3 regions of the Pedobacter sp. BG31 genome follow, and region 2 is predicted to be linked to each of the others. Evidence: riboswitches for the same ligand, from Rfam matches in the RefSeq annotation. Region 2 holds a riboswitch; each other region holds the start of a gene.
What was found. A riboswitch is a leader RNA that binds a small molecule or an ion and turns the genes downstream of it on or off. The one in region 2 is predicted to bind S-adenosylmethionine.
Positions count from the first base shown of each region.

Region 1: linked by a shared signal. The riboswitch ahead of metH (methionine synthase) and the one ahead of ACFE6N_RS06190 (O-acetylhomoserine aminocarboxypropyltransferase/cysteine synthase family protein) in region 2 are both predicted to bind S-adenosylmethionine.
Region 3: linked by a shared signal. The riboswitch ahead of ACFE6N_RS05230 (SusC/RagA family TonB-linked outer membrane protein) and the one ahead of ACFE6N_RS06190 (O-acetylhomoserine aminocarboxypropyltransferase/cysteine synthase family protein) in region 2 are both predicted to bind S-adenosylmethionine.

Region 1 covers NZ_JBHNZK010000001.1:38,222-41,484, forward strand. The annotation lists gene metH (methionine synthase) at 1-2,000, opposite strand, end outside; SAM riboswitch class I at 2,135-2,238, opposite strand; gene ACFE6N_RS00205 (Bax inhibitor-1/YccA family protein) at 2,355-3,110, opposite strand; gene ACFE6N_RS00210 (hypothetical protein) at 3,149-3,263, opposite strand, start outside.
Region 2 covers NZ_JBHNZK010000003.1:236,826-240,088, reverse strand. The annotation lists gene ACFE6N_RS06200 (hypothetical protein) at 1-550, opposite strand, end outside; gene ACFE6N_RS06195 (hypothetical protein) at 566-970, opposite strand; SAM riboswitch class I at 1,184-1,294, shown strand; gene ACFE6N_RS06190 (O-acetylhomoserine aminocarboxypropyltransferase/cysteine synthase family protein) at 1,556-2,887, shown strand; gene metX (homoserine O-acetyltransferase) at 2,917-3,263, shown strand, end outside.
Region 3 covers NZ_JBHNZK010000003.1:14,133-17,395, forward strand. The annotation lists gene ACFE6N_RS05225 (peroxiredoxin family protein) at 1-544, opposite strand, end outside; SAM riboswitch class I at 682-788, shown strand; gene ACFE6N_RS05230 (SusC/RagA family TonB-linked outer membrane protein) at 1,109-3,263, shown strand, end outside.

The DNA.
Region 1 (3,263 bases), on a different contig from region 2:
AGGTATTCTACAATACCCTTAACCAGGGCATGTGATAATCTTTCTTCAACTGAACCTTTTCGCCAGCCTTCATCTTTAACTACTTCTTTACCTTTGGTTTTAACCGTATCGGCATATTCAACCAGGCGTTCGGTTGCATCTTCCCTGCGGTTTAACAGTACATCTTCTACCCTTTCTAACAATTCTGGCGGAATTTCCTGGTAAACCTCCAGCATACCGGCATTTACAATACCCATATCTAAACCTGCGCGGATGGCATGATAAAGGAAAGCCGAATGCATGGCTTCTCTTACCACATTATTTCCCCTGAAAGAAAACGAAATATTGGAAACCCCTCCGCTTACCTTGGCGTGAGGCAGATTTTCTTTGATCCAACGGGTAGCATTGATAAAATCGACTGCATAATTATTATGTTCCTCCAGCCCGGTTGCCACAGTTAAAATATTAGGGTCGAAAATGATATCTTCCGGCGGGAAACCGATTTCGTTTACCAGGATATCATAGCTGCGTTTACAGATTTCGATCCGGCGTTCATAATTATCGGCCTGCCCATGCTCATCAAATGCCATTACCACTACCGCTGCACCATATTGCATAATTTTACGGGCGCTTTCACGGAATTTATCTTCGCCTTCTTTTAAAGAAATGGAGTTAACAATCCCTTTCCCCTGCAGGCATTTCAAACCATTTTCAATCACCGACCACTTTGATGAATCGACCATAATCGGCAGTTTGGCGATATCTGGCTCTGAAGCAATGAGGTTCAGGAATTTTGTCATGGCGGCTTCCGAATCCAGCATTCCTTCGTCCATATTCACATCAATTATCTGTGCACCGCCTTCAACCTGTTGCAGGGCAACGGCCAATGCAGCTTCATAATCGCCACCCAAAATCAGTTTAGAGAATTTTGGAGATCCGGTAATATTAGTACGCTCTCCAATGTTCACAAAAATGCTTTCTGGGGTAATGGTTACGGGCTCCAGCCCGCTTAAGCGCATGTATTGCGGAAGTTTCGGTAATTTTCTGGGTTTGGCTTTTCGTGCATTTTTAGCAATACAGCCAATATGCGCTGGTGTAGTACCGCAGCAGCCGCCAACAATATTTACAAAACCCGAGGCAATAAAATCATCAACCAGATGGGCCGTTTCGTGCGGTTGCTCATCGTAAGCACCAAACTCGTTGGGTAAACCTGCGTTTGGATAAGCTGAAACATAGCAGCCTGCCTTTGTAGCCAGCTCTTCAATATGCGGACGCATCTCTTTTGCACCCAAAGCGCAGTTAAAACCAATACTTAGCGGTTTTGCGTGCATTACAGAGTTTAAAAAAGCTTCGGCAGTTTGCCCGGAAAGTGTTCGTCCGGAAGCATCAGTAATGGTACCAGAAATCATGATTTCCAATTTACGCCCTATTACCTCTTCATATTTTTTAATGGCTACAATAGCCACTTTAGCATTTAAAGTATCAAAAATGGTTTCAATCAACAATACATCCGAACCACCATCTACCAAACCCCGTACCTGCTCATAATAAGCTTTTTCCAACTCATCAAAATAAACCGCCCTAAAACCAGGATCGTTTACATTTGGCGACATGGAAAGGGTACGGTTTGTTGGGCCGATAGCACCGGCCACGAAACATTTACGATCAGGATTTGCTGCCATAAATTCATTTACAGCTTCTTTTGCCACCCGTGCGCCTTCATAACTCATTTCGTAAGAAAGGTCTTCCATCTGATAATCAGCCATGGAAATACGCTGTGTACTAAACGTATTGGTTTCGATAATATCTGCACCAGCCGCCAGGTACTCCAGGTGTATCGTTTTGATGATATCCGGACGTGTGATATTGAGCAAATCGTTATTGCCTTTCACGTCACAAGGATGGTTTTTAAATCGCTCTCCCCTGAAATCTTCTTCGCTTAAGTTATATCGCTGAATCATGGTACCCATTGCACCATCGATCACCAAAATACGTTTCTCTAATTCTTCTCTTATACCCATTTGCTGTTGTAAGATTTGAGATATGAGAGATTAGATATGAGAATGGATTAGACGTAATGTCTAAAATCTCAAATCTATTGTCTCAAGTCTCTAAAAGGCTTATTGAAAAAGTTGGTACGTGAATCGTAATCCTAAACTTATCTGTTTCCGCTATTTGCAGAATAGAATTTAGCACCTTGTAGGTTACAGGTTGCTAAGACTTCGTTGGGTCTAATCCCTCCGTCTTTCTTAATAAGCATACAAAAATGCAACAAAGCATGATCAATTCCAAAAATTATCGCTTTGCTGCCAAATAAAATTACAAAGGCCACGCAAAACTGCGCAGCCTTAAGAATATTATTTTGTTTTTGAGATCTATTTTCTGCTTCCAAAAATGCGTAATAGGAAAAGGAATATGTTTAAGAAGTCTAAGTATAAGGACAATGCAGCTACAATAGCCATTTTCTTGCTTTCAACCTGAAGAACCTGTTCGCCATTTGCCTCAATTCCTTCACCAATTCTTTTGATTTTTTGCACATCATAGGCTGTTAATGCAGTAAATATTGCAATACCAATGAATGCCATAAACAAACTAAACTGTTCGCTTTGAATAAACATATTAATTACACTGGCAATCACTAAACCAATAACCCCAACCATTAAGATTGGTCCAAATTTACTTAGGTCAATATTGGTTGTATATCCCATAAATGCCATAATTCCAAATATTCCCGCCGCGCCCGCAAAACAGCTCACGATTGAGCCTGAGGTATAAGTTAACAAGATAAAACTTAAACTCACCCCAGTCAGTACTGAATACAGGACGAAAACACCAATTAGTGCGGGTAATGATAGTCTACTTAAACCAAATCCCATTAAAAGAACTAGTCCCAGTGGCGCGAACATGGCAATGTACCCGAAAATCGACATACCAACTTTACCGGTAGATGGATTAACGGTTAGCAGGTATTGCATAAACTGCTCATTTGTTCCAAATAAATAGGCCGCTACTGTTGATAAACTCAATGCCACAAACATCCATAAGAAAACGTTGGCGAAGAATTTTTTAGAAACAGATCCTTCCTGAACGAAAACACTGTTGTTTTGATATTGATAATTTTGTTGTTCCATTTTAATTTTTGTATGTTAAATGATATAAAAATAAAGATTTAGTTCAATCTTTTTGTCAGCAGTTCTTCAACTTTTTTAAAGAACTGTAAAGGTTTTAAGGTACGCCATGGCAGATTGTCAAACGCACCTCCAAAGTTAATGTAATAATCAATG
Region 2 (3,263 bases):
CCTCCAGTGGCTCATTTGTTTGTGCCAAACGTTGTGATCCCGTATTCGCAGGGCAAGCAATATCTCCTGCGGCATCATAAACCAATTTGTTCCCATTTGCCATCAATTCCTTTGGCACATATACCTGTACTTTGGTAACTGAATAACCTGAAGGAAAATAACGTATGTAATAACCATCAGGATGTTTGGTCCAGATGCCGCTTGGTACATCGCTTCTTGGTGGGGCCATACCCGCCACAATCGCATATTTTTCCATATCAGCATAAGTGTAATTTCCGGAAGCTACCAGCTGTCTGATATTGTTTTCTGCCTCAAAAACTGCTTTTACACCCGCTGGCAACTGGTCTTTAGCCTTTTCCATTACATCAAAAGGCAACACACCCAGGGCGCCTCCCTCCAATTGTGTAATCTGACTCGGGGTTAATAATTTTACAGCGGTTAATTTTACCTGTCCGTTAAAATCAGCAAATTTTGTTCTGGCAATAATGGTCCACAGCAGCGCCTGGATGTCATGTTGATCCACCTCAGGATGTTTTTCTGCGCTTTTCAATATCGCAACCACTATTTATTCCTTAGAACCTAGTACAGGAGCAAACATATAACCATCGCCTTTTGACGGCGCAAATGTTCCGGCCTTCAAACAATAACTTTTGTTGGTCATCTCATAAAGCCCCTCACAAAGTACAAAACCGCCCTCTGGATTTTTAGGTAGTAAATACAATGGTTGTGCCTTTAAATTTAACGAAGTAATAAAGTCGGGCATTTTTTCTCCTTCCCTGTTTACATCTTCGAAACTGGTGGTTATGGCAGCGGGCTGTTTCAGAAACCTGTCTACCCCTAAGGCTTTGGCACCCTGGGCAGTTCCGATTTTTAATAATTTATCTTTTAAACCTCCAAATTGGGCATTGGTGGTGCTGACAAACATCACCGTGAATAGCAGGCTTAAACCTAAAACACTTTTGTTTTTCATGATAATCATATTTAGATAGGTAGCGCAAACTTAGCATATTAAGTGCTAATTTCACATCGAAAGTTCGATTTTAGCAGCGCAACATAAAATTAAACAACTAGTTATCAGTTATTTATTTAAAAATCAAAATTTTATTTTGTGTATTAAAAATTTATCCTGACATTTGAAATATTATTTGGCGGAAAGTTAAATAAAAGTCAATCTTCACAGGTTGATTTATAAAGAAGTGGCGAGAGACTGGCTCGATGACCCACTGGCAACCCTCAGAAAGAGAAGGTGCCAATTCCTGACCAGATAACATGGTGTTATTTGGTGATATAAATTATAACTGATGAAAACATTAAATCTTCGATCGCTAAGCGAATCCAATGCAGACCTTAAAAAGGTAAGACAAGTTCCTATTTCTGTTACTTGCAGTTATATGCCTGCTATGGCTTGTATGTGCTGTTGCATACAGTAATTTAAAAATCTTCCTTTTTTGTTTCCCTCAAACTGGAAGGTCCCGGATAACGGGATACGCCCTTTTAAGCTTTAGGACTACCCTAAGCCATTTATCTCATCAATTCATAAATTAAAACAGAAATTATGTCAACATCATATAAATTTGAAACTTTACAATTACACGCTGGTCAGGAAATAGATCCAACAACAGGTTCAAGAGCCGTCCCCATTTACCAAACAACGTCTTACGGGTTCAATAGTGCTGAACATGGTGCCAATTTATTTGCTCTAAAGGAGTTTGGTAATATCTACACCAGGATCATGAATCCAACCAACGATGTTTTTGAAAAACGTATTGCCGCTTTGGAAGGTGGCGTTGCTGCTCTGGCCGTGGCCTCAGGGCAAGCTGCACAATTCATCGCTTTGAATAATATACTGGAGGCTGGTGATAGTATTGTTTCTTCTTCTCACATTTATGGCGGAACATATAACCAGTTTAAAGTGGCTTTTAAACGTTTAGGTATCCATGTAGATTTTGCCAATTTGGATGTGCCTGAGGAATTTGAAGCTAAAATTACCGACAAAACGAAAGCCATTTACCTGGAAACCATCGGCAATCCAGCCTTTAGTGTACCTGATTTTGGGAAGATTGCCGCTATTGCCAAAAAATATGATCTTCCTTTGGTGGTTGATAATACTTTTGGTGCAGGAGGTTATTTGTTTAAGCCATTAGAACATGGAGCAAACATCGTGGTCGAATCTGCAACTAAATGGATCGGTGGTCATGGAACAAGCATCGGCGGCGTAATTGTCGACGGCGGAAACTACAACTGGGGTAACGGGAAATTCCCGCAGTTCTCCGAGCCTTCAGCAGGTTACCATGGTTTGGTTTTTAGTGATGTTTTTGGCATTGGCGGGCCGTTCGGTAATATTCAGTTTATCATCCGTGCCCGTGTAGAAGGATTAAGAGATCTTGGGCCTGCCCTATCGCCTTTTAATTCTTTTCTTTTGTTGCAAGGACTGGAAACGCTATCGCTCCGCGTACAACGCCATGTTGATAATGCCCTTGAACTGGCCACCTGGTTAGAAAACCATCCGCTGGTTAAAGAAGTACAATATCCCGGATTAGCAAGTAGCAAATACAACAATCTTGCGAAAAAATATTTAAGCAATGGTTTTGGAGCCGTACTGTCTTTTGAACTAAACGGAAGCAAGGAAAATGCCACGCAGGTTATTGATCATTTGAAATTGGTTTCGCACCTAGCCAACGTGGGCGATGCCAAAACGCTGATCATCCAGCCATCGGCCACCACACACCAGCAATTGAGTGAAGAAGAACAACTGGCCGCGGGCGTAAAACCAAACGCCTTAAGGGTCTCAGTTGGTATTGAGCATATCGATGATATTAAAGCTGATTTCGAACAGGCATTTGCAGCCATTAACGCACAAGTTTCTACCGAGAGTTTATTAGCTTAAGCACATTTACCTTCCGATACAACAAAACAATGAGTACAGCATCAATATATAATCATCATAAACAGTTTAAATTAGAAAACGGAAAAAAAATCCGTAACCTGCAGGTTGCTTATCAAACTTATGGGAAACTAAATGCGGCTAAAGATAACGTAATCTGGGTTTGCCATGCACTTACTGCCAATGCAGATGTTTTTGAATGGTGGGAAGGTTTGTTCGGGCAAAATGCTTTGTTCAATCCTGCGGAACACTATATTGTCTGCGCCAATGTTTTAGGCTCTCATTATGGCAGCACTAGCCCCTTGAGTACAAATCCGGTAACAGGCCTGCCATATTACCTGTCTTTTCCACAGTTTACCATTCGCGATTTGGTATCAGC
Region 3 (3,263 bases), 220 kb from region 2:
CGGTTAGTTTGTTTCCTGTTTGTTTAAACAGGCCTACTGTTTTTTCTTCTTTTCCATTTGGAGCGGTAAAAATTACATCATAGCTTCCTGAATAGTCGGCTGATGCAGGTCTGTCTGCTTTAAAACGATAGTGTTCGCGTTCGGCATCAATGATTAATGGTTTTCCGGATTTATCCTGTTTGCGTAAAGCTCCTGTTAACCGATCGCCATCTATTGCAAATGCCAGTTCGTTATCAAACTGATCCAGTTTAACAAAAATCGAATCGGCTGTTCGTTTGACCACACCACCTTCAAAACTTTCTTCCGCATTGCGGAAATACAATTTCTGCTGACCGCCTTTTTCATTGATCTCAAAATTGAAAGGAATTTCGAGTCCCTCCTTTACTTTCGCCACACCGCGCCAGTTGCCCAGCGCAACGAATGCCTTTGTTTTTTTTTCTTTGGCCTTTGCCTGTTGGTTATTGGCTAAAACTGCCTGATCCTGAGCAAAGGTTATGGAGGTTGATATGGCCAGTGCAGCAGTTAATAAGGTTTTTATATTCATTGGGATGTATGTTAATCTACTAATTTAGTCGACAAATATACGGATGGAATAGTCAAAGAAAAAATATTTTAATAAATATCTATAAAAACTATAGGATAAATGGAATTAATTATACCTTTGCCCCAGTTATTTTAAAATACTTATCAAGAAAGGCGGAGGGAATGGCCCAGTGAAGCCTTAGCAACCATCTAATTTTTAGAAATGGTGCTAATTCCATCCCGGATGAATCCGGGGTAGTTAAGTCAGTTGTTTGCGTAATCCTTATCTAAAATATACGGAGCACTTCTGATTTAAGGGGGTGCTTTTTTGTTGCCTCAATGCTTTCTTGAAAGTGAAATATGTATTAAACAAAATCATTCAAATGGAAAAAAACAGACGAGCTGCATCACTTTTTGTAAACCTTTCTGCATACTTACGAATGCGCCAGTCCTGTTAGGATGGTTCCATTTTAACAGGCGTTTTTGATCTAACCATTCCATTTTATTTTTTAATAAAAGACGGTGATTCACCGTTAGGAATCGTTTTGCCCAAATTTTATCTATTAACTAATTATTAAACATATTCATGATCAGACTTTTAAAATCAATAGCATTTATTTTACTGCTCTTTGCTGTACAACCGGGATTTGCTCAAAATACCGCCATAACAGGAACAGTAAAATCAGCAGATGGAGAAACACTGCCTGGTGTTTCCATATTCGTCAAAGAAACCAAACAAACCACCATCTCTGATGCCAAGGGTGCTTTTTCGATAAATGCACCTGAAAAGGGCACATTAGTATTTTCATACATAGGTTTTAAAACCCAGGAAATACAGATCAGTAAAAACGGGCCAATTTCAGTTATTCTTCAATCGAGCGATAATGCGTTAGATGAAGTGGTGGTTACAGCTTTAGGTATTTCCAGAGAGAAAAAATCACTCGGGTATGCTGTTCAGGAGTTAAAAGGACAAGATTTGTCTGAAGCTAAAGAATCTAACCTGGTCAATGCACTGGCTGGAAAAATAGCTGGAGTTAGGGTAACCAATAGTCAGGGGAGCATGGGCTCATCACGTGTGGTCATCAGAGGGGAAACCTCTATAGCTGGAAATAACCAGCCCTTATTTGTGGTTGATGGGATTCCGGTAGATAACTCGCAGTTAAATTCTGCAGGTGCAAGGGATTATGCAAATGCCATCTCAGATATCAATCCAGAGGATATTGAATCAATTAGTGTATTAAAAGGACCAAACGCAGCAGCATTATACGGTTCGAGGGCTGCCGCAGGGGTAATTCTTATCAAAACTAAAACTGGTAAATCGAAAAAAGGATTGGGCATTGAGGTTAACTCCAATGCCGTACTGGAAACTTTGCTTACCCTGCCGGTTTATCAAAATGCTTTTGGACAGGGATCGGAAGGTAAGTTCAGTTATGTGGATGGTGCTGGTAAAGGCATTAATGATGGGGTAGATGAGAGCTGGGGGCCAAAAATGGACGGCAGATTAATTCCACAGTTTTTTTCAAAAGGTGTAGCGGTTCCGTTCGTAGCCCATCCTGATAATGTCCGCGATTTCTTTCAAACAGGGTATTCGCTAAATAATAGTATATCTGTTGCAGATGCAGGCGAAAAATATGATTACCGTATTGCTTACAATAACCTGAAACAGGTTGGGATTGTGCCTAATTCCGGACAGGGCAAAAATTCATTCGTATTAAATACCTCTTTAAAAATAACACCAAAACTAACTTTAACGGCTAATGCAAATTACAGCAAGTTGAGTTCTGATAATTTGCCGGGTACAGGCGGTTCAAGATCAACCAGTACCATGTTGCAATTTACCTGGTTTGGCCGCCAGGTGGATATTAACCAGCTGAAAAACTATCTGGATGAAAATGGAAAAACATTCAACTGGAACAATAGCTATTATAGCAATCCATATTGGGTAGCTTATGAAAATACGGTGTCGCAAAACCGTAATCGGATTATTGGGAGTTTAGCGCTTAATTATAAAATTATCGATGGACTTGATTTCAATTTCAGATCTGGAACGGATTACTACAATGACAGGCGTAAGGTTAGAATCGCCTATGGTACCAATGGAACACCTTTTGGTTCTTATACCGAAAGTGCTTTTACCGTAAACGAAAATAACACCGACGCAACATTAAACTTCAATAAACAATTAAATGAAGATTTTAGCTTAGAATTATTGGGAGGTGGCAATATCCGTAGACAGTACATCGAGCAAAACGACCAGAGCGCGCCTAAACTGGCCATTGCAGGGCTATACAACCTGAAAAACTCTCGCGATCCCCTGGTTTCTTCCAATAATTTATCACGTTTAAAATCGTATAGTGTTTATGCTTCCGGACAGATCGGCTTCAGAAATTACCTTTTTGCCAACATCACGGCGCGTAATGACTGGTCTTCTACTTTGCCTGCACAAAACAGGTCATATTTTTATCCTTCATTTAATGGCAGCTTTGTAGCAACAGAGGCTTTTGATATCAAAAGCGAAGCCCTTAACTATTTAAAAATACGGGGTGGTTGGTCTAAAGTGGGTAAAGATGCAGATCCTTACCGTTTAATCAACACTTATGTATTTAGTGCGCCGTTTTATGGCAATCCTCAGCTTACCACAGGTTCTATAGACCTGAATCCTAACTTAAAGCCAGAAACCACTACTTCTACAGAACTTGGGCTTGAAGCGGTTTTCTTGAATAAAAGATTACGATTTGATT